Regions from separate parts of the Sessilibacter sp. MAH3 genome, predicted to be linked through region 1. Evidence: predicted binding sites of a transcription regulator. Region 1 holds the regulator's gene; each other region holds the start of a gene.
The links. The regulator FliA, encoded in region 1, starts transcription of late flagellar genes. The targets are predictions, from matches to a motif close to TAAAGTTATNNNNNNNNCGGCCGATANCC.

Region 1 (10,946 bases):
ACGTTTAAATTCTCTGTCACTATTGATAACTTCTTCGATAATCCGCTTCGAGATTCTGATAACAATTCTCGGATTTTCAACGGAAGATTGTTCACTACTAAAATCGACAACAGGACGCTGGAAACTGTGGCCCACGGCGGTTAAACGCTGTTGATCGATTCCTGATTGAACCATAATTTCAATGGCTGAAGCAGCCCGTGCAGAAGACAATTCCCAGTGACTGGGATAGAAATCGGAGTTAATAGCTAAATTATCGGTATGCCCTTCAACAGAGATCGGATTTTTATAAACAGCCAACACTTTGGCTATTTCGTCGAGCAAAGTTTCGGCAGCGTAATTAGGTTCTGCGCTAGAAGGTAAAAAATAGTCGTGTGTTTTAAGGGTTATGTCATACCAAAACTTGCCATTTTGCACACTCACGTTGCCGCTATTTAAATAATCGCGCAAAGCTTTTTTTAAATCGTTGTCTAATTGCGCAAATATCTCCGCCTCAAGTTTTTGCTCAAGAGCATCCCAATAACTTTTGTCGGCGTCATTAGTGAATACATTCGATTTAGAAAGCACCGCTGGATCATCTTGAGCATCGGAGCTAATCGAGGAGTTGTATTCTGAATTAACGGGAGCCGCAGACGTGGATACACTCGGATCACCGACTTGAATAGGATTCAGTGATTTTTCAGGCTGATTGAATATTGCCTGTAAAACCTGATTGAGCTGTTGATATTTATCTTGATTAACCTGAGAAATAGAATACATCACCACAAAGAAGGCAAAGAGTAGCGTAATAAAATCGGCATAGGAAACCAGCCAGCGCTCGTGATTAACACTTAATTCGGTTTTAGCACGCGATTTAATCATGAGACGCCATACAGATTAAGACTATAAAAACCTCTGAGTAACCCATCCTTGATTTAATCAGAGAGCAAAAATTGAATATACGATCTCCAATTTTTTCAAAACATCAATCACCGTCACTCTTAAAACTACAAACACATTCTCGTACCACTAGAAACTCCAGTGTATTTGGAGTTTTCTATACGATTATTTAATATAGCCATTGAGTTTTATTTCAATAAATTTGGGGTTCTCACCTTCAGAAATTGCAATTAAACCGTCGATCATCAATTCTTTAAAGCGCGATTCATGACCTACACACTGCTTTAGCTTATTTGCAATCGGCAATAGTAATAAATTAGCAAAGGCTACACCGTAGATGGTTGCTACGAAAGCAACGGCAATGCCAGGCCCTAATAACTCCGGATCAGCTAAATTTTGCATAACATGAATTAAACCAATCACGGCGCCAATAATACCAATGGTAGGCGAGTAACCACCCATACTTTCATAAAATTGCACCGCTTGCAGATCGAGTTGTTCTTTTTGAATGAGATCGTTTTCGAGCACCTGACGAATCGATTCAGATTGAGCACCATCGGCCAATAGCATTAGACCTTTTTTTGAGAACATGTCTTTTTCGTGATCGGCTATGGTCTCTAATCCTAACAATCCCTCTTTACGTGCAGTGGCTGCCCAATAGACAATTTTTTTTACTTCGTCGTGAAAATAATATTGCGGCGGTTTAAATACCCAGACAAATACCGACAGCGCCCGTTTTAGGCTTTGCCAAGGTGTCTGTAAAATCGCAGCGCCAAGGGTTCCACCAATAACAATTAATGCCGCCGATTCATTGATCAGTGATTTCCAGCTACCGCCTTCTAAAAAGTTACCGCCAATCAGTGCCGTAAAACCGATAATAACGCCGATGAAACTGAGTTTGTCCAAGATAGTTTACCCGTAATTTTTTGATTGCAGGTGACGAGTTAGGCAATCTACCGTTATTAACGGGATCAGCTAATGAGGATTTTTAAGGTAGGACGCGTTAATAATTAAACGCTTTTTGTAATTGCTCTGGAATTTCGTTTAACGATACCACTTTGTCAGTAAGATTGGCGCGAGCCACAGCCATTGGCATTCCATAAATCACACTGCTGCGCTGATCTTGCGACCAAATAACACCACCTTTTTCCTTCACAATCCGACTGCCTTCGCAGCCATCTGACCCCATTCCCGTTAAAATCATTGCCATAAAACTTGAGCCCCAGGTATTTGCAGCTGAGGCTAAGGTAATATCAACTGATGGTTTATAATTTAATCGGTCGTCACCCGGAAATACATTAATTCGGGTTCGATCTCTAGGGTTTATCATCATCTGTTGACCGCCCGGAGCAAGATAGGCTGTGCCTGGCCGCAACACCATCCCATCTTCAGCAAGAACTACGCGAATGCGACAAGTACTGTTTAAACGCTCGGCAAAAGCACGCGTAAAATTCTCTGGCATATGCTGAATTAATAATATTGGCAGTGAAAAATTCTCCGGCAAGCATTTTAATATTTCCGATAACGCCACCGGGCCACCCGTAGACGCTCCCATTGCAATGAGTTTTATTTTACCGTTAAGTTTTTGCGAGCAATGGGGAAATGTTCTGGGTGGTACGATAACTTCGCAATTACGCTCATAATGGTTTTCTAATGCAACCTTGGTTGCCGACTCGGGACGAGTAGCCGGTATAATATTTCGTCGTCGAGCAATTAATAATAAGCGTTGATGTAATTTGCGTTTTAATTCTTGCGGGTTTTTCGAAATTTCCGAAAAGCTTTTCGGCATAAAATCAACCGCCCCAGCATCGAGGGCATCTAGAGTTAATTTTGCACCTTCGTAGGTTAACGCAGATAGCATTAAAATCGGAGTTGGACGCTGTGCCATAATTTTACGAACGGCCTTTAATCCGTCCATTAATGGCATTTCGTAGTCCATGGTGATAACGTCGGGCTTTTTTTCAAGCGTCAAAGCAAGGGCTTGTTTGCCATTACCCGCGATACCAATAACTTTTAATTGAGGATGCTCCTCAATAATGGCGGCAAGTCTATTTTGAAAAAATAAAGAGTCATCGACAATTAAAACATTAATAGCCATATACCTAGACACCTGATGAGCTCTATCAGCGTAATTGGGATGCACCTTCTCACGACACCGTTATTATTCACACACAATTTCGTAACATTACAACCAATGAGCGAATACAAGACTATGGAATTTCTGATCAGCTCACCCATAATTTAATCAGAGGGAAAATATTGAAAATACCCCTACCAATGTCTTCACAACTTTAGGAATCTCTGATTAACTCATCCCTGATTTAATCAGAGGACAGAAATTGAAAATGCGATTTCCAATTTCTTCACAATTTCAATCACTTACCATTCTTGAAATTGGCGACACATCCTTGTGTCGCTGGAAACTTTAGGTTCATCAGAGTTTCCTTTAAATTAGCCATTCTAGAAAATTAAGATGCATCCTTGCGTCGCAAGAAACTCTGGATTAATCAAAGTCTCTTGAAACTAAGCAGCATTACCAGCGTAGCGTTTCAACATACTTGGAACATCTAAAATTAATGCGATTCTTCCATCACCGGTAATTGTCGCACCAGCCATACCCGGTGTGCCATGCAACATTTTGCCAAGCGGTTTAATTACTACTTCTTCTTGACCAATTAACTGATCAACAACAAAACCGACTCGCTGAGTACCCACCGAAACAATGACAATGTGGCCTTCTTTTGGTGGTGTCGCGTAAGCTGCGCTACGAATTAACCAACGTTTTAAGTGAAATAACGGTATCGCTTTTTCGCGAATGGTGACACATTCTTGGCCATCAACAATGTTGGTGCGACTTAAATCCATATGGAAGATTTCATCAACATTAACTAAGGGTAATGCGAATGTTTGATCGTCCAACATAATCATCAGCGTTGGCATAATGGCCAAGGTTAAAGGCACTTTAATATAAAGTTTAGTACCTTCGTCAACGACCGAATCAATTTCTATGGTGCCATTGAGTTGGGTGATTTTGGTTTTCACCACATCCATACCAACACCACGGCCGGATACATCAGATATTTCTTGTTTGGTCGAAAAACCGGGAGCAAAAATTAACGCAAAAGCCTCTTGATCGGATAAACGCGCTGCCGCGTCTTCATCCAATACACCCTTGGCCACAGCAATGGATTTAAGTTTATTCGGGTCCATACCACCGCCATCATCGGTGATGGCTAATAAAATATGGTCACCCTCTTGCTGGGCAGACAATACAACTCGGCCAACGCGTGGTTTACCTTTTTGCTCGCGCACATCCGGTAATTCAATACCATGATCCACCGAGTTTCGAACCAAATGCACCAAGGGATCAGCCAAAGCTTCTACCAGGTTTTTATCGAGATCGGTTTCTTCACCGACAAGCTCAAGACTAATTTCTTTTCCTAAACTGCGTGCAAGATCGCGCACAACCCGTGGGAAACGCCCAAACACTTTCTTAATGGGCTGCATTCGGGTTTTCATGACCGCGGTTTGTAAATCGGCGGTAACAACATCTAAATTAGAAACGGCTTTTGATAATACCTCATCGCCTTTTTCATCACCCAAGCGAACCAACCGATTGCGCACCAATACCAACTCGCCGACCATATTCATAATATCGTCGAGACGTTGCGTATCAACACGCACCGTGGTTTCGGCAGCCGGCGCAGCCGCTTCTTTGGGTGCGGCCGCCGGTGGCGATGCCGGTTTAGCTGCACTCGCTTTAGCACCACCGGGAACGGCAACAAGCTCAGGTTTTGCAGCGGCGGTGCTGGGTTTTCCGGTACCAGGAACCGCCTTAATAGCGGCACTCTTATCTGGCTCGGAGGCTTTGGTAGTTGCTGGTTTTTTCGGTGCAGCAGGTGCTTTTGCGGCGGTTTTTACGGGTTCTTTTTTCGGCTCTGACTTTTCTGCTTTAACGTCTGATTTCTCAGATACAGTCTCTTTCGATTCTGTTGTTTTTGGTGCAGTTGTATTTTTCGGCGGTGATGAGGCGGCCTTAGTACTAGCGACCTTGGTATCTGAACTACCAGCGCCTGGTCCTTTGCCAGCACCGTGCAATTGATCTAATAACGCCTCAAACTCATCTTCGGTAATGGTATCGTCGTTGGCTTTCGCTTTAGCTTTTGGAGATTCGGATTTTGGTTTTGCAGCTTTGGGCGCAGGCGCTTTTACCTCTTCTGCTTTTACATCTTCGGTTTTTTCTTCTTTTGGATTGGCGTTTTCGACCTTTTCTGCCTCAGCCGCAGGAGCTGCCTTAGCCGATGAATTAGATTTATCTTGACCACCCGGGCCTTTGCCTTGACCGTGAATTTGATCTAAGAGTTTTTCAAATTCGTCTTCGGTAATTAAATCAGAGTTTCCACCCGCGGATTTTTTAGACTTGGCCTTTTCACCGGATTTGTCATCGGCAGGCGCAGCTTCTGATTTTTCTGGTGCAGCTTTTTTAGATTCGCCAACACTTGGACCTTTACCTTCGCCGTGCAACTGATCAAGAAGCGCTTCAAACTCATCGTCGGTGATTTCGTCGGATTCAGTTTTCTTTACAACCGGAGAATTCTTAGCAGTGGTAGATTTTACGGCGGGTTTAGCTGCCCCGTCTTCATCTTCGTCGGCGATTGCATCCAACAAGTTAGCTATTGCACTGTCAGAAAAATCGTCACTACTCGCTGAGGGCTGCGAGTCTTGTGCATCGAGTTCTACTTCATCAATATCGGCTTGTGCATTGAACTCGGAGTCTTGAGGTTCGTCTTCTGAAATATCTTGCTCTGATACGTCTTCATCTACAACTTCATCTGCAACGACGTCTTCTTCGTAGGCTTCTTCGTCAACGGATTCTTCTTCGACAACTTCTTCATCAACAACTTCTTCATCGGAAGCTTCGAGTAAATCCTCGCAGGCGACTAATCTTTCGAGTGATTCAATTAAAGACTCATCTGCGGGTGATGGTTCAACACGATTTTGAACCTGATCAAATTGTGAATTAACAGCATCCAGCGCTTGCAGCACCACGTCCATCAATTCGGAAGTTACTTCGCGTTTACCATTGCGTAAAATATCGAATAAATTTTCCGTTACATGGCAGCATTCAACCATTGGCGCAATTTGCAGGAAGCCAGCACCGCCTTTGACCGTATGAAAACCACGGAATATCGCGTTTAATAAATCACGATCATCTGGACGTTGCTCAAGCTCTACCAGTTGCTCGGAAAGCGTCTCGAGGATTTCGCCAGCTTCTACTAAGAAGTCTTGCAAAATCTCTTCATCATCGCCGAACCCCATTCACTGCTCCTCTCGCCAAAACGATTTATTCAGTCGTTTTTATTCTTAAAATATCAAATCTATTAAAAGCCTAAACTTGATAATAAATCGTCAACTTCATCTTGACTGGCCATAACATCTGGACGATGTTTTGCCTGAATTTGCGGGCCTTCGCCGTTTGCCGATTTCTTCTCGGCAGCTTCTTTATCTGCTTTTGATCGAAACCCAGCAACATCTTCTACTTGTCCGGCAATACGAACTAGCTGAACCAGTTCGCCTTCAACATCAGAAATAAGACCAATTACTTTTTTCAGAACTTGGCCGGTTAAATCTTGGTAGCCCTGTTCCAAAATAATATCTTGTAAATTTAAACCCAATTGCTCTGCGCCTGTACCAATACGCGCAAGAAATTCGTCCATGCGATAGTACAATTGCCGAAATTCATCTGGGCCCATTTCACGACGCTTAAAGCGTTTCCACTCTTCTCGCAATTGCGCCGACTCAGTAATGATTTCGGCAGCAATAGGCGCTGAAGCTTCAACGCGATCCATCGTTTTATCGGCGGCGTCTTGAGTTAATTTAAGAACGTAGTTAAGCCGGTCTGATGCATCGCTGATATGAGATTTATCCGACAACGTGGAGTCATTATCCGAATTTGCATCAACGTTAAAATTAACAATAGCGTTATGCAAAGCACGAGTTAATTTACCGACACTGTTAAAAATTAAGCTGTCGCGTTGTTGATTTAATTTCGATATCACTTCGCTTGCATCGTGATAATCTTCGTTCTGTAATTTCTCAAGCAACATTTGCGCAGCTTCACGAAGATCTTCGACTGCTCGATTCGGGTCTTTCGAGAATTGATTAGAATCCATAACTAAACCTGTGGAAATGAGTTAACCGACGCGATCAAAAATCTTTTCGATTTTTTCCTTTAGAGCTTGAGCCGTAAACGGTTTTACAACATAACCATTCACACCGCTTTGGGCCGCTTCAATAATTTGTTCCCGCTTTGCTTCGGCGGTCACCATCAACACCGGTAAACTGCTAAGACGTTCATCTGCTCTGACTTGCCTGAGCAACTCAATACCGGTCATTCCCGGCATATTCCAGTCCGTCACCAAAAAATCGAAATCGCCGTTTTTAAGCATCGGCAACGCCGTTTGGCCATCATCAGCTTCTTGCGTATTAGTGAACCCTAAATCACGCAATAGATTTTTAATGATCCGCCGCATAGTAGAAAAATCATCGACTATGAGGATTTTCATATTTTTATCCAATGTAACCTCCATAGGCCCTGGTCGAGGGAAACCGATTCAATACAAAGTCTAGTAGCAGTTTGTGCGGTATCCAGTTTTTTAAGGATAGCGATTACCAATATTCGGGTATTGATCAACCGCGGACATAATCTGTAGGGTTTAATGAAATCAAATACCTAAATCTTGTACAAAAAAAGCGTAATAACACTCAATCTGAATTTTTACTAAATAAATCTCTTTTCAATAAAAACCCGGTTGTTAAAACAAATTAGAATAAAGAAGCTCTGATTAACCTCGGCCTAGTCACCGCACCAGTTGCATTGATAACCGCGACACGATAAGCAATTGAAATGATATAGAAATTACACATTACATTTTCAATTTCGTTCTTCAGTAAAAATTACGACCGGGTTAATCAGAGATTCCTAAATATTCCTAGCTATAAATGTCACGCTCGTTCTTTAAAACTGTTTCTATAGGATAGTTTCGGCTTTAAACGACTTTTTTTTAGAATAAAGCAAAAAAATTATCTTAATTATTCAAAAGATTGGGAAAGCTACAAAATATTTAATTTGAATGGGATTTTGTTCAAGAAAAAAAGTCACGGTAAATTTGGCAAAAAATTAGAGGGGTCTGTCGTTATTCAGAATTGCCATTGAATAAAAGAGATTCGCAGAGAACCATGAAAGGCACAAACGGGTCACTATCTTTTGTCAGCGATTTAATTTAACCGAATAAATCGTTACTTATTTTTATGAATTCGTAATTATCACTCCGAAATTACCCAATCTTGAAGACGACCACGTAAACGCAGTGCAGCCTGACTGTGAATTTGACTGACTCGCGATTCACTTACGCCTAATATCTGCCCAATTTCTTTAAGATTCAGTTCTTCATCGTAATATAGCGCTAAAACCAGCTGTTCGCGCTCTGGCAGCGATTTAATCGCCTCGGCCAAGCATTTACGCAGATTATCTTTTTGCAGGCCTACAAATGGACTGAGATTACCATCGCTGGCACTGTCGTGCTCAATACGGCTGTCGTCTTCGCCTACGGCCTCTTCATAACTGAACAAGCGTGTACTGGTGCTATCTTGCAAAATCGCGTGATATTCTTCTAAGCTCACTTCCAATTCGTCGGCCACTTCTTTATCAGTCGCATCGCGGCCTGTGCGTGCTTCAATTTGCGCAATGGCGTCTTGAACGCGTCTGGCATTACGATGCACCGAACGCGGCGCCCAATCACCTCTGCGCATTTCATCCACAATGGCGCCACGAATGCGAATTCCCGCGTAGGTTTCAAAACTCGCCCCCTTACTGGCATCGTATTTTTGCGATGCTTCAATTAAGCCAATCATTCCAGCTTGAATTAAATCTTCAACTTGCACACTCGCCGGCATTCTCATCATCATGTGATGGGCAATACGTTTTACCAAACTCGCATACTGTTCTATGTCGATCGCCGGTTGAAGTTGCGCTTGATCATACATTGCTAATCCGTCCACAGCAGCCATAGTTAAACCTCCACATGTGCAGTATGCAAAAGCCGTTCAACGAAAAACTCCAAGTGCCCTCTTGGGCCACTTGGCAGCGGCCAACTTATGACTTTTTGAGCAATACCTTTAATTGCCTGGGAAGCACGACTGCGTGGCAGAGCGGTCATTAATGGCGTTTGTTTTTGTACGGCTTTACGTACGCTTTCATCAAAAGGAATATGGCCGAGATACTGTAATGTGACATCTAAAAAGCGATCGCATACGGTTTGTAATTTATTAAACAGGTTTTGCCCTTCGTTAACGGTACGCGTCATATTAGCAACCACCCGAAAACGCGATTGTTGATATTCACTGTTAAGTAGCTTAATTAACGCGTAGGCATCGGTAATGGATGAAGGCTCATCACACACGACAACAATGACTTCGTTGGACGCATTTACAAAGCTGACAACCGTATCTGAAATTCCCGCTGCGGTATCGATAACCAGAATATCCAATTGCTGATCAAGCGTATTAAATGCATTAATTAATGCGGCATGTTGCTGGGCGCTTAATTGCGTCATGTTTTGAACACCGGATGAGGCCGGAACAATTTTTATTCCGCCAGGACCAGTCAACAAAATATCTTGCAGATCACATACGCCATTTAATACATCCGCTATGTTGTGCTTAGCTCGCAAACCCAACAGCACATCTACATTAGCCAATCCTAAATCAGCATCGAGCAATACCACTCGTCTTTGCATTTCGGCCAAGGCAATGCTCAAATTCACTGAAAGGTTGGTTTTACCCACACCACCCTTTCCACCAGTTACGGCTATGACTTGAACAGGACGAGAGTAGCTCATACAAACTCCAAATAACTCAATATAATTATTGCTAAATATAAATGAAATCTAATCTATCTACAGCAAACACCGATCAACCTAGGGTCTCCCGGTGGCATAAAAAGATGTACCACCAATACCAACACAAACTATCTACAAATAAATACCGAAGCAGAAAACCCATTAAACTGTGTAAAACAACAAGCAGTATTTTTAAATTTAGCACAGACTTAACTAAGCACACGCTCTTGAGCGCCGATAAACACAGTTAGGCTTGGACTTTTTCGTAATTATTTACGTCTTCAGTAATCCCAAAATTAGCAGGGGCTAATTGAGCGGATTTTTTCGCCGGTGCAATTGCTTCTAATGCTTTGGCGATAAGTTTTTTGTGAACAGGGAACTCAATGTCTTTTGGCACATTTTGTCCATTTGTCAAATAAGCAATGGGTAATTTTGATTCTATGACACAATCTAAACTATCACCCAAACTGCAACACTCATCTAATTTGGTCAGCACCAACGCTTGCGCATCAAGATCGTTAGCAACACTTAATATGTTTTTTTGAAAAGCCTTTTGCGAATTTGTGGTCATGACAAATATTTTGGTAACAAAATCATGGTTTTTAAATTCGTTAAACCAAAGATTATTGTCCAAGTCACGAATATTAATTCCTGGGGAATCAATTAGAATCAAATCGCAATAGGTTAGCGAAAACAATGCTTCGTTCAACTGCCGGCCCGTAGTGACAACATGCAGAGGAATTTGCAATATATGCGATAAACTCTTTAACTGGCTTTGCGAACCCAAACGTTCATTATCTGTAGAAATAATAGCGATACCGTGGCGGCCGTGTTCCAAAATATGTTGGGTTGCGAGTTTAGCGATGGTGGTGGTTTTACCGGCTCCGGTAGGGCCAATAAAAGCATAGCGACCGCCTTGTTTAACAATATCAATAGTGCTTAACGGTAAATTTGATTTTAAATATTTTAGCGCTTTAAGCCAAACATCGCGGCCCGTTTCACCAGCTTTCATAACAACATGGTTTAACAGCTGGGTAATAAATTCTTCACCAAAACCCATCTTAGAAAAACGTTTTTCCAAAATCATTTGATAGCTTTTTAACGATCTCCCGTTACTCTGTTTAAGCTGCAACTCCAGAAGCTCACGCATATCATTAAGTTCAGATTGCA
Region 2 (10,946 bases), on a different contig from region 1:
CCCAACAAGCTGAGGACTGCTTGGGGAATTTGGTTTGCCTGCGCAAGAATTGTGGTGCCAGCTTGTTGTAGAATTTGGCTTCTTGTTAATTGCGCGGTCTCTGCGGCAAAGTCTGTGTCGCGAATTCGGCTACGTGCAGCCGATACGTTTTCAACAATGTTATTTAAGTTGGCAATGGTGTTTTCAAACCGGTTTTGCACCGCACCTAAAATCGCCCTTTGACTATCGATGGACGATATTGCCCCATCGACAATGGCGATGGCATCTTGCGCTCCATCGGCGGTGGTAACATCAATATCTGCAACTGTTTGTAAAACCCCAATGGTCGCCGCCGTAATTTCTCCAATGTTGGTACCGCTAAGCGTGAAGGGTTCATTGGAGTCAAACGTAACTGTACCAATCGCCTCAAAGGTATTTGAAGTTGCACCAGATAAGGCGACGTTTGCGGTACTAATGGTATCATCGGGTAATACAACACTGAATGTTACCGACGAATCGTTTGCGCTATTGTTGCCGTCAATTTCGGTAAAACCCGTAATCTGAATATTGTCGCCGTCTTTTGCAGTAACAATTAAATTACCGGTTTCGTCAATTTGTGCCGACAAACCATTGGTACCCGAATCTGCGTTAATCGCATCACGAAGATTTTCTAAATCTTGCGCAGCATCGCCGGTTGCGGTTAATACAATATCGGTTGTGTTAGCAACGCCGTCACCATTATTGGTTCCAATCGAGAAACTTACCGAATCGGCAACTCCGTTGGCGCCATCAAAGGCTATAGATATGTCGCTTGCGTTAACGGCAATTCTATTAATTGCACTAGCACTAACTCCGGTTGATTGCGTAGATGCATTAATGGCATCGGCAATGTCTCCGGCGGTATCGGTTGTTTCTACTGTAAAGGTCGAAATACCAAACGGGCCAACAACACCTACTGTACCCGCGGTAAAGTTAGCACCGCCAATGGCATTACTAATACTTCCCGCTACCGTCCCTTCGCTATCAACTCGATAATTACCAAGTCTAGAAGATGACGCATTGGTTAATGTTACTTCGATGGTTTGGTTTGCTTCGGCACCCACTTGGAATGACGAGGTTCCAAAAGTGCCGTCTAGAATTCTTCGACCACCAAATGTAGTGGTGTCAGCAATTCGAGTGAGCTCTTGTTTAAGCTGATTAACTTCTTCTTGCAGCGCTTGGCGTTCACCGGCAGAGTTACTACCGTTGGCCGATTGCAACGCAAGATCACGAATACGTTGTAAAATATCTGTTGACTGTTGCAATGCGCCCTCTGCAACTTGAGATAAAGAAATACCATCACTGGCATTTCTTGCGGCAACGGTTAAACCGTTTACCTGGGATGTTAAGCGGTTTGAAATTTGTAAACCGGCTGCATCATCACGAGCGCTATTGATACGAAATCCTGTTGATAAACGTTGTAAAGCTACGTTTAGGTCACCAGAAGATTGGTTTAAATTACGCTGAGTATTCAGCGAAGCGATATTGGTATTTACAGTTAAAGTCATGGTTCTACTCCTAGCCCCCTAGGGGATTAAGATCCTCGTTACAATCATTCACAACCGGGACATCGGCTCTAAAAAATTTTACTTTAGGGAGGAATTTGTAGAAAAAGATTATTTTTTGCTCACCGACCGAAATTAATTTTCATTAATAGAATTTAATTATGATCAAATTGGTTTCTATCGAAAATTAATTGCTCAAGTTTTTAAATTTACGTCGAGCGATTTAAGAAACCATTTGTGTGCTTTTACATGTATTTTAGAAAAGCTGGAGAAAAATTACCGTCGAAGCTAGGTTTCTACACCTAAATTTAGACTGGCTAAATAATTGCTCTGTTGCCTTTATTAATAATTTATCAATAAATCAAGGCTAAAGATGATTGAGCAACTGCAAAAAGCGGTAGAAAGCGGCAACACAGCGGAAATGCGGCAAATTATTGCCGCTTTGAGTGAAAAAAATCACTCCGTTGTAGTATTAATCCCGCTTATTAATATCTGTATGAAAGAGCAGCAATTTGATTTGGCTCTTAAAATTTTTAAGCAGGCTATTCAGCAAAATCTACATCCGAAGCAAATCGTACGACTTTTAAATGAAGAATTTTTCAAAGGGCATTCCCGTTTAGCCATCGATTTTTTAACCATCGCCTACAATGAACTTCCAAATAATAACGTTATTTGTGAATATTATGTAGACCGCCTGATGTCGCTTGAGCATTACACTCAAGCAGAAGATGTATTAAGTCAGATTATACAACAACGTCCTGAGCCTATTTATCTGGCTAAGCTGAGCGAATGTTATTACCGTCAAGCAAAATTGCATGAGGCAAAAGCAACCGCTGTAATCGTGCAACAAATGTGTCCACAATTGGCAAAAAGTTATATCAATTTAGCAGTAGTTGAAAAAGCGCTTGGTAACTTGAGTACCACGGCGCAACTGCTGCAAAAAGCCATTGAAATTGAGCCGAATAATTTTTACGCGCACATAAATTTTGCGCATTTAGCACTCTTGTCTCATGAATTTGAGCTTGGTTGGCAAGAATACGAGTATCGCTGGCAGGATAGTCATTGTATTCAATTGGATTTACCACTACCCAGCTGGAACGGTGAGCAAGAGGGACATTTGTTATTGTGGGCCGATCAAGGGTTGGGTGATCAAATCATGTTTCTGAATTTAATGGCTAAATTGCAGACCGAAATCACGCTAAAAATAGATCCTAGATTAAGAACATTAATTGAACCACTATTGCACGAACGGGTTCACTTTATAACTGATGAATACCAAGGTGATTACAGTGAATTTGATTTCTGCATATCGCTTGGATCACTCGGTCGATACCTTGTACATAGCATTGACGATATACAACCACAAACGATCTTAGCCAAAGTACCTCATAGCATAAATTCGAAAGCTCAATTAGAAAGCGAACTTAAAGCAAAAATTTACCACTTCTTTGATATAAATGATGACGCCGAGCAGCCTCTTTTTATTGGCATCAGTTGGCGTGGCGGAAACTACCGGACAAATGCATTAGGAAGAAATATACCGCTAGAAATACTCTCGGATTTACTGGAAGCATTTGTTGGAGATCAATCTATAAAGTTCATTAATCTTCAATACGATGCAACAAGTGACGAAATAGAATTGCTTGCAAAGAAAGGTGTCTATACACCCGATTTTGATTTAAAAAATGACTTGGTTCATCTATCCATACTAATGACTTCATTTTTAACCAAGTTTATCAGCGTAGATAATTCAACCGTGCATTTAGCTGGCGCTCTGGGTGTTAACACCGATTTATTACTGTCATCTTTAGCCGATTGGCGCTGGTTTTACGAGTCCGACTGTTGTCGATGGTATGAGTCAGTGAAAATCTGTAGAAACCTGCCACTTATCGGTTGTAACTCTTTTGACTGCTTAAATTCAGAAAATCAAACATTATCGAATCAACAAAAAATAGCATTAACACAATTAAAACATGACTTTTATGCGTTAATATTGGATGTAAAAAATATCCATCAATAACTGTTGAAAATCCAATGTTACTTCATAGTTTCCTAACTCTTCTAAAAATACGCAGTTAATGATTATCTCTTTGTACAGACATAACGGATTAAATCAAAGTTAATTAGATCACGGACGCTTATATTATAAACATTTTTAATAACAGCAGTTTTGTTAAAGTGCGTAAATCGTAGATCGCTAACTATACCGCATGTGATACAGACAAACTTGAGATTAACAATGTCTATTCAAAAAAAGTTTATAACGGCGCTGACTATTGCTACCTTAATTATAGGTTTGTTATTGATAGTGTTTTCTTGGGAGAACGAGGTTTCTAAAACAGAGAAATTCGTTGCGGATCTTGAGCAAGACATTATACACGATATTCGCACCGTATTAGATATAACCAACTCAATTATGTCTGAACGTGTCGCTAGCAGTATGAAACTGCTAAAAGAACGCGGCGCTGAACTTGGCGCTGCTAGATCTGGTGAAGAGGTAAATGTTTCAGGAACTCCGTCTACCAACTTGTACCTTGGTAATAGACCCATCGCCAATAATTACGATCTCGTGGATGGATTGACAGACATAATGGGAGGCACTGCGACCATCTTCAGCAAACGTGGTGAAGATTTTATTCGTATTTCAACCAACGTCATGAAAGATAACGCTCGTGCTACGGGCACAAAATTAGCCGAAAATAGTAAAGCAATGACGGCTATTAAAGCAGGTCAGACCTATTACGGTGAAGTCGATATTTTGGGTAAACCTTATTTGACGGCATACGAACCCTTAAAAAATATATTTAACGAAACTATTGGTATATGGTATGTCGGTTATTCGGCGAATCTTGGCGCTATGAATAACGCCATAGAAAGCACACGCATATTGGAAAATGGCTTTGCCGCGTTAAGAGACGCTAAAGATACAGTCACTATCTCTTCGTCAAACGTCACAAATGATCAGGTACAACAAATTATATCAAACCAGTCCACTGAATATAACCTCAAAATAATACCGTATGAACCCTGGGGCTACGACATTATTGTTGCAACAAAAAAATCCGATATCCGTTCAAGAGCATTTGATGCCGCCATCGTAACGATTATAGAAATCATTGGTGTGCTTGCCGTTATTATTACCGTTGTGATGTTTTTAACGTCGAATTTGGTCAGTAAACCCTTGAGATCACAAATTAAAGCCATCAAAAATCTTGCCGATGGCGGTGGTGATTTAACCGTACGATTTGCGTCAACACGCCAAGACGAAATTGGTGTTATGGCGAAAGAGTTTGATCGACTTCTGGCCAGCTTACAGTCAACCATGAAAGAAGTAAGTGATCAAACCCGTGCGGTATCGGCAACATCTGAGAGCCTCACTGAATATTCCAGTAATATGTCAGCTGTTCAAGATGAACAAAATGAGAAGACCAAATTACTGGCTTCAGCGGTGCATCAGCTTTCGATATCAGCAAATCAGGTTGCGGAGAATACCGAGGGCGCTAAGAAAATTACTGAAGGAGCCTACGGCAACGTTAAAGTGGGTTCTGATTCATTACGTCAAACTTCTCAAAAAATTAGGCAACAGGCTCGTAACATTGAAGAATCCGAAGCTGTAGTATCAAAATTAGCGGAACAAAGTACGAATATTTCAACGGTATTGGATGTTATTCGAAACATTGCCGAGCAGACCAATCTTCTTGCTTTAAATGCTGCCATTGAAGCTGCACGAGCTGGCGAACAAGGACGCGGCTTCGCCGTAGTTGCCGACGAGGTGCGTTCGTTGGCGAGTAGAACGCAGGCTTCTACTCAAGAAATTAACGACATGATTGAGAAACTACAACAACAAGGGAAACACGCTACCGATTTAATGCAGGAAAATCGTCAACAGGCAACTCAAAATGCAGAATTAACCGAAGAAGTTAGTAAGAATTTTATAAATGTACTGAGCTCAATGGAACAAATAAATCAATTAAATTCCGAAATTGCCCTGGCAGCCGACGAACAAAAAACTGTGTCCCACCATATATCTCACAATGTTGAAATCATACACTCTTCAACCGCCCGAAATAATGAAATTGCGCAATCAACACAGTATGCCTGCAATGATTTATTTGGCGCTATTTCTCAATTGAAAAATCTGATAGAACGATACAAACTGTAAAATAACTATTAGATGCCGAACGCTAGCATTAACCCCTAGTTGCTGTAGGTTTAATTTGTATCTGATATAACGCGCGTTTAGAACACTATTTTTTACAAAGTTCATAAATAATCTATTTAAAATTTTTCGATATTGGAAACTATAGGAAGCTCTGATTAACTCATCCATGATTTAATCAGAGCACAGAAATTGAAAATGCGATTTCCAATTTCTTCACAATTTCAATCACTTACGGTTCTTGAAATTGGCGACACATCCTTGTGTCGCTGGAAACTCTAGGTTAATCAGAGTTTCCAATAAATTCTTTAGAACATAACTAATGTCGAAAAATGGGTACCGCACTTAACGGTCTATTATAGATTCAATTAGAGTCACCTAAAGAACAACAGTTATTTCATTATCTGTTAACGAAAGCATTTTTTTAAAACCTTGCCTAATTATTTATTCTTTTAGAGAAAGAACCCCATCAAAAACCCTTCTAAACAATAATTTATCATTATTAAAAGATCGTATATTGTCGATAAAATCACAGTACTGACGATCAATAGATGACAAGAAAAGCGCGCAAACAAATAAAATCTTGTCGCATTTTTTGATAGTGTATTTGATGTAAACCTCTTTCAAAAATATACCTTTATCACTAATATACCGTTCATTAATGATTATCAGTCAGCGATACTCATTCTATCGGTAATCAAAAGGAAATATAGATTGAACACTAGAGAAGTCATCACTACCCTACCCGAAAAAAGGTTAGTCGATTTAAATACCTATAAGCGTAGAGAATTGCTTGAAGTATTTTTGCAATACGATGTCCCTTTTCTGAGTGCAACCGTAGAAGTTGATATTACAACAGTAAGGGAATGCGCCAAAAATAACGATCTTAATTTGTTTACCTGCCTACTTTATTGCCTGACAAAAACGGTGAATAGCATACCCGAATTAAAGCATCGCTATATAAATAATCACCTTTACGAATTTGACTACATAGAACCAGGGTATACAGTATCGCAAGCTGATGGAACTTTTAGCTTTTGCGATTCTAAATATGTTTCACGCTTCGAACGTTTTCATCAAACTATTTTAAACGATATAGCTCAAGCCAAAGAAAGTCCCGATACCGGCGTTAAAGACAAATCTCATATGTTTTTTGTTTCTAACATTCCTTGGATTTCATTTACACATTTTCAGCAACCGTTTTTTCGCCCCTATGGGTTCAATCCGGTGGTTACTATTGGTAAACATATTGATCGTGATGGCAGACGTTATGCCCCCGTTGCTTTGCAATGCCATCACGGCACCGTCGACGGATTGCATATTGGTTTGTTTTTTAACCGTTTAGAAGCCTGTATTTCTCAATTTGAACAGCTTATAGACAATGTTGAGCCAGTATTCGACTGAAAAACACCAACTGCGTGCATTTAGTTGTAACTCGTTAACGATTTGGCTCTTACATCTTTTTAATCCCAGCTAAGAAGTTGAAGCCAACTTCTTAGACGTTTACACTGCTGCGAACTATTTTTGTGAACATAATTCGGAGTATTTTGTGAACCCAGCTAATAACAGCAAACTCGTCGTAATCAGTGGTGGTTCTAAAGGTATAGGTCGTGCCTTAGTGGATAAATTCTACAATGCAGGCTTTACCATCGCGACCTGCTCTAGAAACATCAACGAACTAGAATCGTTGAAATCTGAATTAGATTTAGAAAAACGTTTGCATATATTTCAGGCTGATCTCGCCAATAAAAGCGATGTTTGCGCTTTTGCAGATTATGTTTTGAGCTTAAACCTGCCAATTCAGGTATTAATCAACAACGCGGGTAAATTTTTACCCGGCGAAGTTCATTCAGAAGAAGAAGGCGTGTTGGAATCGCAAATAGAAACTAACTTATATTCCGCCTATTATTTAACACGTCATTTAATCGAAAATATCAAATCTCAAAAAGGTAGCCATATTTTCAATGTATGCTCTATTGCCTCATTAATAGCCTATGCAAATGGCGGCTCGTATACCATCAGTAAATTCGCACTGTATGGTTTTTCAAAAGCTTTAAGAGAAGAGATGAAAAACCATCATGTAAAAGTAACATCTGTCTTACCGGGAGCAACCCTAACCAGCAGCTGGGACGGTGTTGATATTCCAGAAGAAAGATTTATACCCGCAGAAGACGTGGCCGCATTAATGTTTAATTGCTTTGAAGTCAGTGACAGAACCGTTGTTGAAGATTTACTTATTAGGCCACAACTGGGCGACATCTAGCATTTATACATTTTGCTAAAATCTGCCTAATTGCTTAGAAAATTGAATCAAGTAAAAGAGTAATCACTAAATACAAATTATATTAGCGATTACTCTTTCATCGTTTTTTGTAAATCCAAGATATTTAGCCTCTCGTTAGTGATCATTTTTATAACTTTAAAAAGATAGTATTTTTCTACTCACAATTTTTATCAATAGACTTTTTATAATCCCACCACAATAAAAACCGTGTAAATTTTTAATTTAGTCAAATATTGACAGATCTCCTCATTGCTTCGCTCCTATTAATCCGGAATACAATTTTTGATTGACATAATTACTACATTTAAAAAATTAAACTTAATAACGAGCTTGAACATCCGAAATTCATTCAATTAAAAAGTCAATACAAGTACTAACACTTTGGTGTTAAATTCTTTAGAAAAAATATGTAAAGTTAGAACAGCAAAGGAAAACAGCTATTTATTTTTCTTTAAATAAAAATTATTTACTTTTTATAAAAATAATACACTTAAATAAGTTACTTATTTGGCGCGAAAATCATCCTATACAAATAATTTTTAGAGCGACTTTTATAATTTTGAGATAGAATTCACACCTCCTTATTTTTACCAATCCATTTGCAGACAATAAAGGAATACCTGCATGAAATTTACTTCATACTCTTTAATTTTGTCATTTTTTGTTGCACTTTCAGGCTGCGCCACTATTGTTGGTGAATCGACTCAAACACTACCAATTATGAGTTCACCAGATGGTGCATCTATTGTTATTACCGACGAGAAAGGCGCTGAAATTTTTAAAGGCACTACTCCTACTACAGTAACACTAGAGAAAAGTGATGGTTCATACTGGGGTGGAAAATCATTCAACTTAGTATTATCAAAAGACGGCTATGACACCGTTGAGATTCCAGTAAAAACTTCTGCTAACGGTTGGTACATTGGCGGTAATATTTTATTCGGCGGTTTAATTGGATGGTTTATTGTTGATCCACTAAATGGCAACATGTACACATTGTCTGCGAAAGAAATTAACACTACTTTATCTAAAAGCGCTTCAGCCAACGCTACTAAATTTAACGAAAACATTTCTATTGTTATGTTAGACGAAGTACCTGAAGAATTACGCTCTAAACTGGTAAAAGTATCTAAATAAGTTTACTTAGTTAGTTCAGGTGGCGGAAATTTCTGCCACCGAATTCTAGTATGTTATCTGTATATCTTCTCATAAAACCCATCTAGATTTTCCCATCCTAACGTTTAGCCACTCCAATAGTCTTTTTAAAGGTTTCATCAAAATAAAACTGTAATAGCATCCTATCAAGTACTATAAAAGTTGAAATTCAGGCATAAAAAAGGCCTCTATAAAAGAGGCCTTTTTAAAATAATACTCGATTATTTTTTGAAGCTACTTAAGTCCAACGCATTCCAGTGTGGGAAATGTTTGCGAACCAGAGCATTTAACTCAAGTTCAAATTCAGAGAATTGACTGTTACTTAAAGAAGATTCATCTTCGCTTAACGCTTCGGTTACCATACCGGCGCCAACGGTGATATTGGTCAGGCGATCAATAATAATAAAAGCACCAGTTGCACGATTAATATTGTATGGATCGATAGCCACATCGGAGTTTAGCGAAACCTCTGCCAAGGCAATATCGTTTAACTCTAATTGTTGTGCTTCACGAGTTTCTTGTGTGTTCACGTCAATCAAATGAGCGATGGAATTAACTTGGCCGATGACTGCCTTACTAGCGAACTTAAATTCGTATTGTTTTTTGGGTGTAAGATTTTGCTCAGACATCCATACAATGTGTGCATTTAAGTGATTTGTTTTTGAGACTTTATTATCGTCCGCATTAACAATCATATCGCCGCGACTAATATCAATTTCATCGGCTAATGTAAGGGTAACAGCTTGATCAACGAAAGCTAAATCCAGATTACCGTCAAAGGTAACAATGCTTTTAACAGTGCTGGTTTTGCCGGAAGGTAAGGTTTTAATCTTATCGCCAACACGAACGACACCGGATGCAACTGTGCCACAAAAACCGCGAAAATCTAAATTCGGACGATTAACGTATTGCACCGGAAAACGGAAATCTTCGGTGTTTTTATCTTCTGCAATTTCTACAGTTTCGAGAATTTGCATCAACGTTTGGCCTTTATACCAAGGCGTGTGTTCGCTGACGTTTACAACATTGTCGCCATCTAGCGCCGAAATAGGAACGCAGCGAATATCTTGTAAACCTAGGTCTTCGGCAAAAGGTACGTAGGCTTTTTGAATTTCGTTGAAACGCTCTTCGCTGAATTCAACTAAATCCATTTTATTAATAGCAACAACAATGTGTTTAATGCCTAACAAAGATGCAATATAACTGTGGCGACGAGTTTGCGTCATCACGCCATGACGGGCATCAATTAAAATAATGGCAAGGTCACAGGTAGAAGCACCGGTTGCCATGTTGCGGGTATATTGCTCATGCCCCGGAGTATCGGCAATGATGAATTTACGTTTTTCGGTTGAGAAATAACGATAAGCAACATCAATCGTAATACCCTGCTCGCGTTCAGCGGCCAAACCATCAACCAGTAACGCAAGGTCAATTTTGCCGCCTGTGGTACCGTGTTTTTGGGTATCGGACTGAATAGCCGCTAGCTGATCTTCATAGATCATCTTTGAGTCGTGAAGAAGTCGGCCAATTAAGGTGCTTTTGCCGTCATCAACACTGCCGCAGGTTAAAAAGCGTAATAGCTCTTTATGTTCATGCTGCTCTAAATAAGCATTGATATCGGTAGCGATTAAATCTGACTGGTGTGACATTAGAAATACCCCTCTTGCTTTTTCTTCTCCATGGAACCTGAACTGTCGTGATCAATAACTCGACCTTGACGTTCCGAGGTAGTGGTAAGTAGCATTTCTTGGATAATTTCAGGTAATGTTGTTGCTTCTGATTCGACAGCACCGGTTAATGGATAGCAACCTAGGGTACGGAATCG
Region 3 (10,946 bases), on a different contig from region 1:
GTACCGTAGGCGGTCATCAATACTACGGGAATGTGCGGGAAACGTTCTTTGGAAATTTTTAGCAGTTCGTAGCCATCAAGATTAGGCATGTTTACATCCGATACAACAATGCCAATATCATTACGCGATTGCAAAACTTGCAGGGCTTGATTACCGTCGGCAACCGCTTCAACCTCTAGATTGGCTATTTCTAATGTATCGACAATAGCTTCTCTTAAAGAAGGATCATCTTCTGCAACTAAGACTCGTAATTTAGATTTCATAGGACACTACTCACTGGCCAAAAATCATCAAATTGTTAACGCCACTTGAGAGATGAATAACTCAAAGACATCAATAACCAAAAGATTTTGCGTTAAATTAATTACCCGAATTTTTTGTGTATAACTTTTAGAATCCGTTGATTAGCTCATTCATGATTTAATCAGCGGTCAGAAGTTGACAATGCGATGTCCAACTTCTTCATAATTTTAATCACCTACCGTTCATGAAATTGGCAGCGTGATAACTGCCTCTACTCCCGGATTAGCGTTTTTCAAAATAAACTGCCCACCGTGAGCTTTAACCAGTGTACGTACAACGGCCAAACCCAACCCAGTGCCTTGGGGCTTGGTGGTAACAAAAGGCTCATCGATGCGAGCGAGAACTTCAGGCGTTATTCCAGGCCCAAAATCTCGAAAGACAATATTTAAAACACCTGAGTTATTTAAATGAATTAACATCTCTAAGCGAGTGCAATTTTTTGACTGTTTTTTTGAATCAAGCTCGTGTTCAATGGCTTGAATAGAATTATTAACAATATTAAGAAAAGCATTAATTAAAGCATCTTTATTGCAACGAATAAAATGAGGAGTAAATTCTTGCGCATTTGTTTTATAGACAATATCTAAGGTAAAACCACTGGCTGTAAGCGGTGCTTCAGCGGCTTCATAAAATTCGTTGATAAACTGTTGTACCGAAATACGATCCGTTAAAGGTAAATCCCCTTTAACGAACAGCAACATATCTTGAATTTGTTTTTCTAAATGGCGTAAACGCGATCTTAACTTTTCTGCAAATTTCTTCCGAACGGATAACGTTTGTTGCGTTGCGAGATCATTTTCGTCATTTGAAGAATATTTAAGATCTTCACACAAATGACCGGAATACAATAACGCGGCCGATAAAGGTGTTCGTAGTTGATGAGCTAATGCAGAAACCATTTTTCCCAGAGAAGATAAACGCTTCTGATGACTAAGCTGATCTTGCAGTTTTCGAGTTTCAGTTAAATCGGACAACAAAATAATTTGCCCTTCTTGGCCGCCACTTAAACCTTTGGTCGATACCGAAATTCGTCGTCCCTGTTTTGTTGATATTTCATGTCCGTCATCGAATCGGCGAACAAAACAATCCGTCATAACTTCACGCCAAAGTCGGTGTAACAAGGGTATACCCAATAAAAACTCTGCGGCCTCATTCGCGTAAATAATCTTGCCCTGTTCGTTCAATACCAATACCGCAGCAGGGACCTTTTCAAGAATTAAATCGAAAGGAATATGAGACCGTGTTAATGTGTTGTTAAGATCATTTTTAACGTTTACTTTTTCAAACGATTTTATAGAATCAAAGGCAACGACGCTATTTTTAGCGATTAACGCATTGAAGATTGCAGCTTTTTTATCGGATACGGCGGCATTTTTTTCTGCACCCAAGATCGCATTAAAAACCATAGCATACACCCTTTAATTTCCGTCAAAAAATCATGTAAATAAGGTTAAACGTTTTATACACATAGAATAATGCAACCTTAATACCAAAATTTTATCCATAGTTTTCAAGGTGTTACGAAAGTCTCCGTGTCAAATAATCGACCCATTTTAATGAACGTGCAGGAATATTTGTCGGTCGTACTGAAAAATCATAGCAATAAAATTCAAAAAATTTATTCATACTATTCATATAATGCACAAATTCTCGAATTTAACGTTTTTCAAAAACCGCATTTACTAGGAAACTCTGATTAACCTAATGTTGCTCGCAACACTAGGAAGTGTCACCAACGTCAAGAACGGCAAATGATTGAAGTTGTGAAAAAACTGAGAAATCGCATTATCAATGTCTGCCTTCCGATTAAATCATGAATGATTTAATCAGAGGTTCCATTAGTTAACATCAATATAAAAATGGCAAAGAGATTGTTCTAGGAATCGTTAGGTTAATGGCGGTTTGCGATGAATTATTGAGAGAGGACTCGAAGTAACAGACTTTACAGAGTACACGAATTCAGTAACACCTGATTTTGGTGCCACCCTAGATGTTTACATAAACATGAGTTTATACACGTTCACTTATATAAAAAAAGCCTTTTAAAAAGGCTAATAGAGGAAGCTTTTAGAAAATGACTCTTTAAAGGAGGAGCGACAAATAGCCGTCGAAATTTAAACTCGATGCAAACCGTACTTACGCATTTTCTCTACCAAAGTAGTTCGTCGTATTGCCAAGCGTGATGCGGCTCTAGCAACAACACCTCCGCAATCGTCTAATGCTTGTTGAATTAAATTACGCTCTAAATTGGTTAAATATTCTTTAAGGTCAATTCCATCATCGGGCAACAAGGTGGTATCACCCATTTTCACCATGGTGGTCTTAGCGTCGATGTCGTCGGTATCGGGCTCGAACTCTTCATCAATATCAACATGACGATATTTTTCAGGCAGGTCTTGAGCGCCAATAACACCGTAGGGATGCACAATTGCCATACGTTCAACTAAATTCGCCAACTCTCTTACATTACCTGGCCAAAGATGACGAGATAGCGAGAATATTGCTGCCGAATTAAATCGAATGGAACCGCGCTTTTCGCTCTCTAACCGAGCCACCAATTCATTAATCAATATTGGTATATCTTCGCAGCGTTCGCTCAAAGAAGGCATTTCAATGGGGAAAACGTTTAATCGATAAAACAAATCTTCACGAAAAGTACCGTCTTCTATCATTTGTTCAAGATTGCGATGCGTAGCCGCAATAACTCTGACATTGGTCGGTTGAGGACGGTTAGATCCTACGCGTTCGAATACTTTTTCCTGCAACACTCTGAGTAATTTAACTTGCATATTCAACGGCATATCGCCGATTTCATCTAAGAATAATGTGCCGCCCTCAGCCAACTCGAATCTTCCCGCGCGCGAATTAATGGCGCCGGTAAATGCGCCCTTCTCGTGCCCAAACAATTCACTTTCTAATAATTCCGCTGGAATAGCGCCACAATTAACTGGCACGAAAGGACCATTTCTACGTGCAGAACCGTAGTGAAGATTACGTGCTACAACTTCTTTACCCGTACCGGATTCTCCGGTTATTAACACGCTAACTTCTTTATCGGCAACCTGAGTCATGGCTTCGCGAACATGAACAATTTTACGACTGGTACCGACCAAACTTCTGAATAAATGCACAGGACGCTTTTGATTAATGCTACCGTGGGTTTTCGCTTCGCGGTATCGCTGTGCGCGGTGCAAAGTGTCCATTAAGGTGGCGTAAGACGGTGGCATTGAAAGTTGACCAATAACCGATTCACGTTGCAATAATTCAAGATCGATAGATTCATTTCTCGACATTAGGATAAACGGTAAAGATTTATCCCAATTTAGAACCTCGTCAATTAATCCATCTACAGAACAATTTACATCGCCAATAATGACGGCAACAAAATCTTGAGACTCAAATTGTGTATCGTGAATTACCTGTTTCCAGCTATCAGAGTTATAGACAACCGCAGGCTCACCCATAAAATCGAGAACAATTTTTAGATCGTGCTGCCTTTGCTGATTATCGTCTATCACTAAAACTTTTAATTCTGCCCACATATTAACAACCTAGCTATACACCTTGATATTTCAATCCGATATCAATATCAAACGATTATTGGTAAATGAGATCAATTATTACCTGCAAATTATTAATACAACTTCAGTATAATATTAGCAATTAATAATGGATTTTCGTTTTACGTTAATTGCATTCTCATCGTTGATAAAAAGATATAAACCGCGCAAATATAATAAGTCGTCAAAATCTTGGTTATTTGCCCAGCCAATACTCCGTCTATACTTAAAAAAAATTAGACTAGGTTAAAATCAAAGTCAATTTATTGTCTGGTGAAGGTGAAAGAAAACTGACAAATAAGAACGCTCTTATGCAGATCGTTAGAAAATTTCACAGTAAAAATTTAAAAAAGCTAAGTTTTATAGAACTAAAGCGCCTTTTTAAATTATGCGAATGCTTATCAAACAGATAGAAACGCCTATATTCAACAATTTTTGTAAGTTATTTTTACCTCAATACCGAAATCATCTGAAGCCATATAAGAGAATTTGAAGATGAATTTTACGGGATTTTACAATTAAGCGGATATGATTTCTCAAGACCCTACAGTGCCGTTAGTCGGTTTAAAAAACTATTGAATTCGGTAAGAAATGAATCAAATACACCCTTTCGCAATTGTTAGTAAAAAACTCACAACGTTAACGTATCTGCTAACGGCTACTTGTTTGATGGCAACTATCTCCTGTACTCATACCATGGTTTCATCCGTTGAAGTTGATCCTAGAAATTCATCAGATGATGAAATTAAGGTGATTGATAATTCAGAAATGATGCTGAAACAAGAAGATTCGGCAATGGATTCCATGAAACCTATTTCCGACGGTTCCAATGAAAAAGTTGTGGGATTATCGAATCAAGATCACTTAATGAGTGATTCACTAGAACATGAGTCCCAAATGCAGGAAAATACAAAAACCGACAATGTAATGGCTCCGCAAAATTCGTGTAAAAACGCCATTAATGAGCGTGTAAATAAGAAAGTTTCTGTTTTAGGTTTTAGTATTCAATCGCCTGCCAATGCCGTTGATTTATCGCCACTACACACATTGTTACCGAAAGAGTTAACCGGTAAATTATCCGAGTTAAATAGCTTGGTTGCTATTGATAGCACTACAACTCAACTACCCGGAAAATCTCATAGACAGGGTTTTGCAATCGCATTAAAAGATTTGCAGCTGAAAGATAACAGTCAATATTCTGTTATTGGTAATATTGTAAGTACCGCTTACAACACAGATGAGTCTATTTTCGACAAATTGAAAAACAAACAAATTCCCTGGAAACAAATTCGCGGTCAAAAACCACGAATTTTTTCCATCAGCTTAACCGTTATTGATAACTTTACCGGACTTGAAGTTGCGCACAAACAATTCTCTGGCAGTGCCTACGACAGCACTAGCCTTAAAAATAAACCTCAAGCCTTCTCAGCGGCTTTTTACGATACGGACTATGGTCAGGTTGTTTCTGAGATTGTTACACAAGCTGCGCACTGGATTAATGACTCATTGCTGTGCTTACCCACGAAAGCACGCATCACTCAAATCAGTAATAATGGGGTAACGCTCAATATTGGTCGCGATGTTAATGTTGAAACAGGTATGATTTTTAAAGTAGATAGCCGAGGAGAACAAAGCTTACCGGACTTTATACAGCAAACTGACCCACACAACGGTGCGGAGATTGTGATAACGCAAGTATATGAGAATCAGTCTTTTGCGAGATACATCGAAAACTTGGCAAACTTTCAGGTCTACATTAACGACCAAGCACAACTGATTCGTTAATTGCTTAACCCTTACTTTTCACGAAATCCTAATCAATCCGGAATTTCAAACAATACAAAAAATATTTCATCAACTTCAAGAACCATAAGTTAATGACGATAAATTAATGACAATAAAATGAAAACAGAAATTGCGCAGGCAACTTCTGCTGCGTGACTCGTTCACGAACTAACTGATCGAAGGTTCTTTTAGTTGTTTTGAGATTAATGATTTTGAAATTAATAGTTTTGAGCCAGGTAGGCTTGATGTACTTTTTTCTCTAAACCTAGAGAGTGAATTTTATCTTGAACATCAACCTTTTGTTGTTCAAGAAAATAAATAACACGTCGGTACATTCTAACAATTCTTTCAATTTTAAGCGCAACACTTTGAAATTCAATTGCTCTTAATTCAACACACACTTGAACCAATTCATTTATTTGACGATCAAGATTATCGAATGCACTACTGTCTTCTTGCTCTAAGGCCATATCCAAACCCATCGCCAATTTGGATAAGCTGTTTTCTATTTCGATCAATGTCATTGTTTTATTCATAATGATTATTTGTGCTCTTCAATTGCTTTAAGATCTAATCCATTCCAACCATCACGAATAACGCGCATTAAATCTGTGGCTTCATCGCATTTTTTTAAATCGTTATTAAGATTTGCCGAAATTAAAAGATGCGTCATGTATTCATATAAGTCATCTAAATTTGTCGCTACTTTACCGCCTTTTTCAAAATCAAGAGCCGCGCGTAAACCCGCTAATATATCAATCGCCTTAGATATTCGATTGCCCTTCATTTCTATCTTGTTGTTTAAAATTGCTACACGGGCCTGAGCTACGCGCTCTAAAAAGCCTAATAACAACAGATCAATAAGTTTATGAGGTGACGCATCAGTAACGGATGTATGCAAACTTACCTGATTGTACTGACTTAACGCATGATTTTGATTCATAATATTTCCTCGCCTGCTCCTGTTAGCTATCGACAAAAGCAAAAGGGACTTGAGCCTAATATATTTTATTCGCAATATTTTACATATTGAATCCTATGATTAACTCCGTCACGATTTAATCAAAGGGTCTGTTAGTTATCTCTGCGATTATTTATAGGAGTATTTTGTAATGAGCTGGTTAAAAAGCTTAAGGTATTATTGAGCTGGCCCACTAGGGCATCTGTCGCTCGATATTGAGCGAATAATCGCTCTTGCGTTAATTCAATTCGTCTTTCTAATGCTTCTCGCTGGTCATCAATACCGTTAAGCGTATTTTGTAAACTGTCTCTTCGTGACTGTAGTATACCGCTAGAACCTGTGTACCCATCCAAAGACTCCGATAGACGATTCGATAATCCGTTATCACCCGAAAACAAATTAGCAATCGCATCAAAATCTGTCGAAAACGCATTGTTTAAACGGGTGTTATCAATGGTTAACCGTCCTTCTTGATCGGTTGATACACCAATATTTACTAAAAACTGTAAACCTTGGGGATTGTCAGAAACACCGGTAGAAAATTGGCTTCGTATATTAGAAAGCAAACCTCTTACCGTTGAGTCGCCGGTTAAGGCTCCGGTTACGTTACCGGTATTACCATCATTTACGACAACAACGGTGAGTTGTTCTACGACGTCTAAAAAGCTGTTATAGACATTTACAAAATTTTCGATCGCACCGCGTGCACTGGCGGTGTCATTGCCAACCGTTAAATTGATCGTATCTCCGCTGGCAAAATCATCGGCATCTTGAGCGTCTAATAAATTGAAGGTCACGCCTTCAATGGCATTTTCAAAGGTATTGTTTGAACCCGTAATTCTCAGTCCATCAATGTAGGCAATAGCATTTTGTGCGGAATCTAATTCTCGGCCATCTTGCACCACTCCGCCATCACCGGTGGTTTCGATATCGGTAGGGTCATAAACAAGCTGAGACAAGCCTACAGACGCATCTCTGTTATCGCCGTCATTATCGTTTACTGTCAAAGAAATGGTGTTATCTAAACCGGTCTCATTACTGGTTAATACTAATCGCGCCCCGGTTTCGTCGTTAATAATGGAGGCTGTTACACCAAGATTATTTTCCGATTCATTAATAGCGGTACGGATTTGTTGCAGTGTGTTGTTGTTTTCATCAATGTCGATACTGAACGATTCTGAGCCCAAATAAATGTTTAAGGTACCGGTGCCAACCTCGGTACCGGCGGTTGCAACGGCTTGAGTTGCAATTTTTTGAGCCGTGGCTATTTGCTCAATTTGGATTTGATAACTTCCGGCCTGGGCACTTTCATCGGCGGTAGCACTGATTAAGCTACGATCACCAATACTCACCGATCGCCCTCGAAATAAAGACTCATCGGATAGATCATCGACAGCATCTAAGAAAGCGGTTAATGCCGAGTTTAATTGACCCACCGCCGACAATTCTTCGGTAACATTTGACTCTAGGCGATTTAATCGTCCTTCTGTTGGTGCACGCTCTGCATCGACAATCGCGCCAACAATGGCATCGATATCAAGCCCTGATCCAATACCGTTAAATGTGATGGTCATTAAAAATCCGCCGTATACACGTTAGATGAAAACTGTTTAAAAATCACAACTCTGCAAGTGTTAAAAATTCTGGATGCTTAACTACTGGAGCTATTTATCCTTCGATGATTATGCACAGTTATTGTTATTGATTAGCAAGAATATCGGCTAATTATTGCCGCACTTAAGTTTTTGGTTAGACCACTATTTTCTAGAAATCAAGACAAACGCAAATAGTAAGCCTAAGCGTTGTGAAAGTGCCAATGCGTAAAAATACTAAATAAAAAAACCGGTAAACAGAAGATGAGTTACATCGAATTTAAGTAACAAAAAAACAGGGCCATACATGCGATAGAGAAATACATCAGATAAATATAGTCTAGTAAAAACTAATATAATAAGCGCAACAACACTCTGTGAAGTTAAATCTTAAAAATTTAAACCTTCACAGAGGGAAGTAAACTTCTTGTCTCAGATATGCGTTCTGCTATTTGCAAAGCTTCATCCGAAGGAATTTTACGAATTAATTCACCAGTTTCAGAGTCGGTAACCTCTACTACAACACGGCCAGTTTCATTTTGTAAACTAAACGATAGATTTCTGCGAATCGATTGCGAGAACTCGTTTAAATTTGAAACCGCTTCGCGAATATTCTCAGAAACACTAGGCTCGGTATTTTCTTGTTCAACCCGCACAGCGCGAATCTGTTCTTGCGGAACGCGATCAGAGATTGCCACTTCTGCTCTGGTATTATTGCGTGAAGCTGAAGGGCTGGCGGCTGTGGGGCGAATATTTTGTACGCTATTAATATCCATTTTTCACCCTCTATATTATCGGCGGAGTAAACCCCGCCGATAAATCACGTTTTAACCTAGAAGACTCAATACAGCCTGTGGAAGCTGGTTAGCCTGCGCTAGCACCGAAGTACCGGCCTGTTGCAAAATTTGCTGACGTGTTAATTCAGCAGTTTCAGCCGCAAAATCGGTGTCTCTAATTCGGCTTCGTGCTGCAGAAACGTTCTCAGAAATATTTTGCAAGTTGGCAATGGTATTTTCGAATCGGTTTTGCACCGCACCTAACTGCGCTCGCTGGGAGTCAATATTGGCAATGGCACCATCGACTACAGCAATAGCATCCTGTGCACCACTGGCGCTGGTAATATCGATGCCTTCAACGCTTTGTAAAACACCAATTGACGAGCTGGTAATTTCGGCAATGTTAGTGCCCCCAACAGTAAACGGCTCACTGGAATCGAAGGTAATAGTACCTACTGCTTCGAACGCGTTTGCAGTGGCATCGACAGTTTGGTTAGCTGTGCCGATAGTACCGTCTGCGTTTACCGCGGTTAATACAATGCTCGAACTGTTGTTAGCACCGGCTCCGTTAACTTCGGTGAAGTTTTGAATTTCAATATTATCGCCATCTTGAGCCGACAAAATTAAATTCCCGTTTTCATCGAGTGCCGCAGATATACCGTTACTACCGGAGTCTGCGTTAATCGCATCACGGAGGTTTTCTAAATCTTGCGCTACATCACCGCTGGCCGTTAAGGTGACCGCAGTTGTAGTTGAACTGGTTCCGCCGTCACCATTATTAGTACCAATGGTGAATGTTACCGAGTCCGCTGTACCGTTCGCAGTATCGGTTGATAACACAAAATCACCCGCGTTAATTGCCACTTGAGTAATGGCCCGCGCAGAGACACCGGTGGTATCACCCAGTGCGTTAATAGCATCGGCAACCTCGCCTGCGGTATCTGTATTTGACGTTGTAAAACTACCGGTACCAAATGCACCTGTAATTGTAACGGTAGCGCCATCGGTAAACTGTGTACCACCCACCGAGTTAGATACGCTACCTGCGGTTGTACCCGCCGATTGCACACGGTAGTTACCTAAACGTTCGGCAGAGGCATTCGTTAAAGAAACCTCAATGGTTTGGTTTGCATTGGCACCCACTTGGAAAGAGGCTGTACCAAATGTACCATCAAGAACTGTTCGACCACCAAACGTTGTCGTATCGGCGATACGTGTTAATTCTTGTTGTAACTGATTCACTTCTTCTTGTAACGCTTGACGTTCAGACGATGAGTTACTGCCGTTAGCAGATTGCAAGGCCAAGTCACGAATACGTTGTAAAATATCCGTGGATTGTTGCAACGCACCTTCAGCAACTTGCGCCAAAGAAATACCATCGTTCGCATTTCGAGAGGCAATGTTTAGCCCATTAATTTGCGAAGTTAGTCGGTCTGAAATTTGCAAACCTGCAGCATCGTCGGCAGCACTATTAATTCTAAAGCCCGTAGAGAGGCGTTGTAGAGAGACATTAAGTGCTGACGTCGAGCTATTCAAGTTGCGTTGCGTATTTAAAGACGCAACGTTTGTATTGACTGTTAATGTCATTTGAATGACTCCTGGCCCTCTAACGGGGCTAATTGACTGTGAGATAAGATTGTGCACTAAGGCTATCGGCCGATAGCGTAAAAACTTTAAAAATGAAAATTTTTAGGGGAGGTACCGGTTTGTCTAGCGTTTAAGCAAACTCGGTGGAGTAAAAAGAAGAGAACTTAAGAACCGTTAGAGATAGATAAATTAAAAACGTAAAAATTGAGCTCTATGAGAGTATTAACAATCATAGAACGGCAAATACCTGACCTGCCGCGCATTAGCTTTTGCATATGCTTACTTTTATATTAGCGGCCAATTTGGGTTTGTAAACTAAAAAGCGGCAAAAAATCACCGACCGAGTCCACGCAAATATCATTTTCAAACTCTAGCCTCCGAT

Region 2: a site for FliA is predicted at 1,584-1,612, ahead of ACYQ2C_RS06190 (flagellin). Genes of this name have one in related genera too.
Region 3: a site for FliA is predicted at 6,616-6,644, ahead of fliS (flagellar export chaperone FliS). Genes of this name have one in related genera too.

What each region holds. Positions count from the first base shown of each region.
Region 1 is NZ_BAAGIE010000022.1:14,465-25,410, forward strand. It holds gene ACYQ2C_RS13515 (flagellar motor protein MotB) at 1-858, opposite strand, end outside; gene ACYQ2C_RS13520 (flagellar motor protein) at 1,042-1,782, opposite strand; gene ACYQ2C_RS13525 (protein-glutamate methylesterase/protein-glutamine glutaminase) at 1,880-2,974, opposite strand; gene ACYQ2C_RS13530 (chemotaxis protein CheA) at 3,400-6,195, opposite strand; gene ACYQ2C_RS13535 (protein phosphatase CheZ) at 6,258-7,049, opposite strand; gene cheY (chemotaxis response regulator CheY) at 7,071-7,454, opposite strand; gene ACYQ2C_RS13545 (RNA polymerase sigma factor FliA) at 8,203-8,946, opposite strand; gene ACYQ2C_RS13550 (MinD/ParA family protein) at 8,949-9,776, opposite strand; gene flhF (flagellar biosynthesis protein FlhF) at 10,024-10,946, opposite strand, start outside.
Region 2 is NZ_BAAGIE010000007.1:74,303-85,248, reverse strand. It holds gene ACYQ2C_RS06190 (flagellin) at 1-1,526, opposite strand, end outside; gene ACYQ2C_RS06185 (hypothetical protein) at 1,966-3,543, shown strand; gene ACYQ2C_RS06180 (methyl-accepting chemotaxis protein) at 3,763-5,685, shown strand; gene ACYQ2C_RS06175 (CatA-like O-acetyltransferase) at 6,397-7,086, shown strand; gene ACYQ2C_RS06170 (SDR family NAD(P)-dependent oxidoreductase) at 7,232-7,945, shown strand; gene ACYQ2C_RS06165 (hypothetical protein) at 8,591-9,103, shown strand; gene cysN (sulfate adenylyltransferase subunit CysN) at 9,343-10,770, opposite strand; gene cysD (sulfate adenylyltransferase subunit CysD) at 10,770-10,946, opposite strand, start outside.
Region 3 is NZ_BAAGIE010000007.1:88,710-99,655, reverse strand. It holds gene ACYQ2C_RS06265 (sigma 54-interacting transcriptional regulator) at 1-263, opposite strand, end outside; gene ACYQ2C_RS06260 (sensor histidine kinase) at 486-1,709, opposite strand; gene ACYQ2C_RS06255 (sigma-54-dependent transcriptional regulator) at 2,418-3,845, opposite strand; gene ACYQ2C_RS06250 (hypothetical protein) at 4,455-5,648, shown strand; gene ACYQ2C_RS06245 (hypothetical protein) at 5,867-6,184, opposite strand; gene fliS (flagellar export chaperone FliS) at 6,190-6,591, opposite strand; gene fliD (flagellar filament capping protein FliD) at 6,723-8,183, opposite strand; gene ACYQ2C_RS06230 (flagellar protein FlaG) at 8,600-8,977, opposite strand; gene ACYQ2C_RS06225 (flagellin) at 9,029-10,564, opposite strand.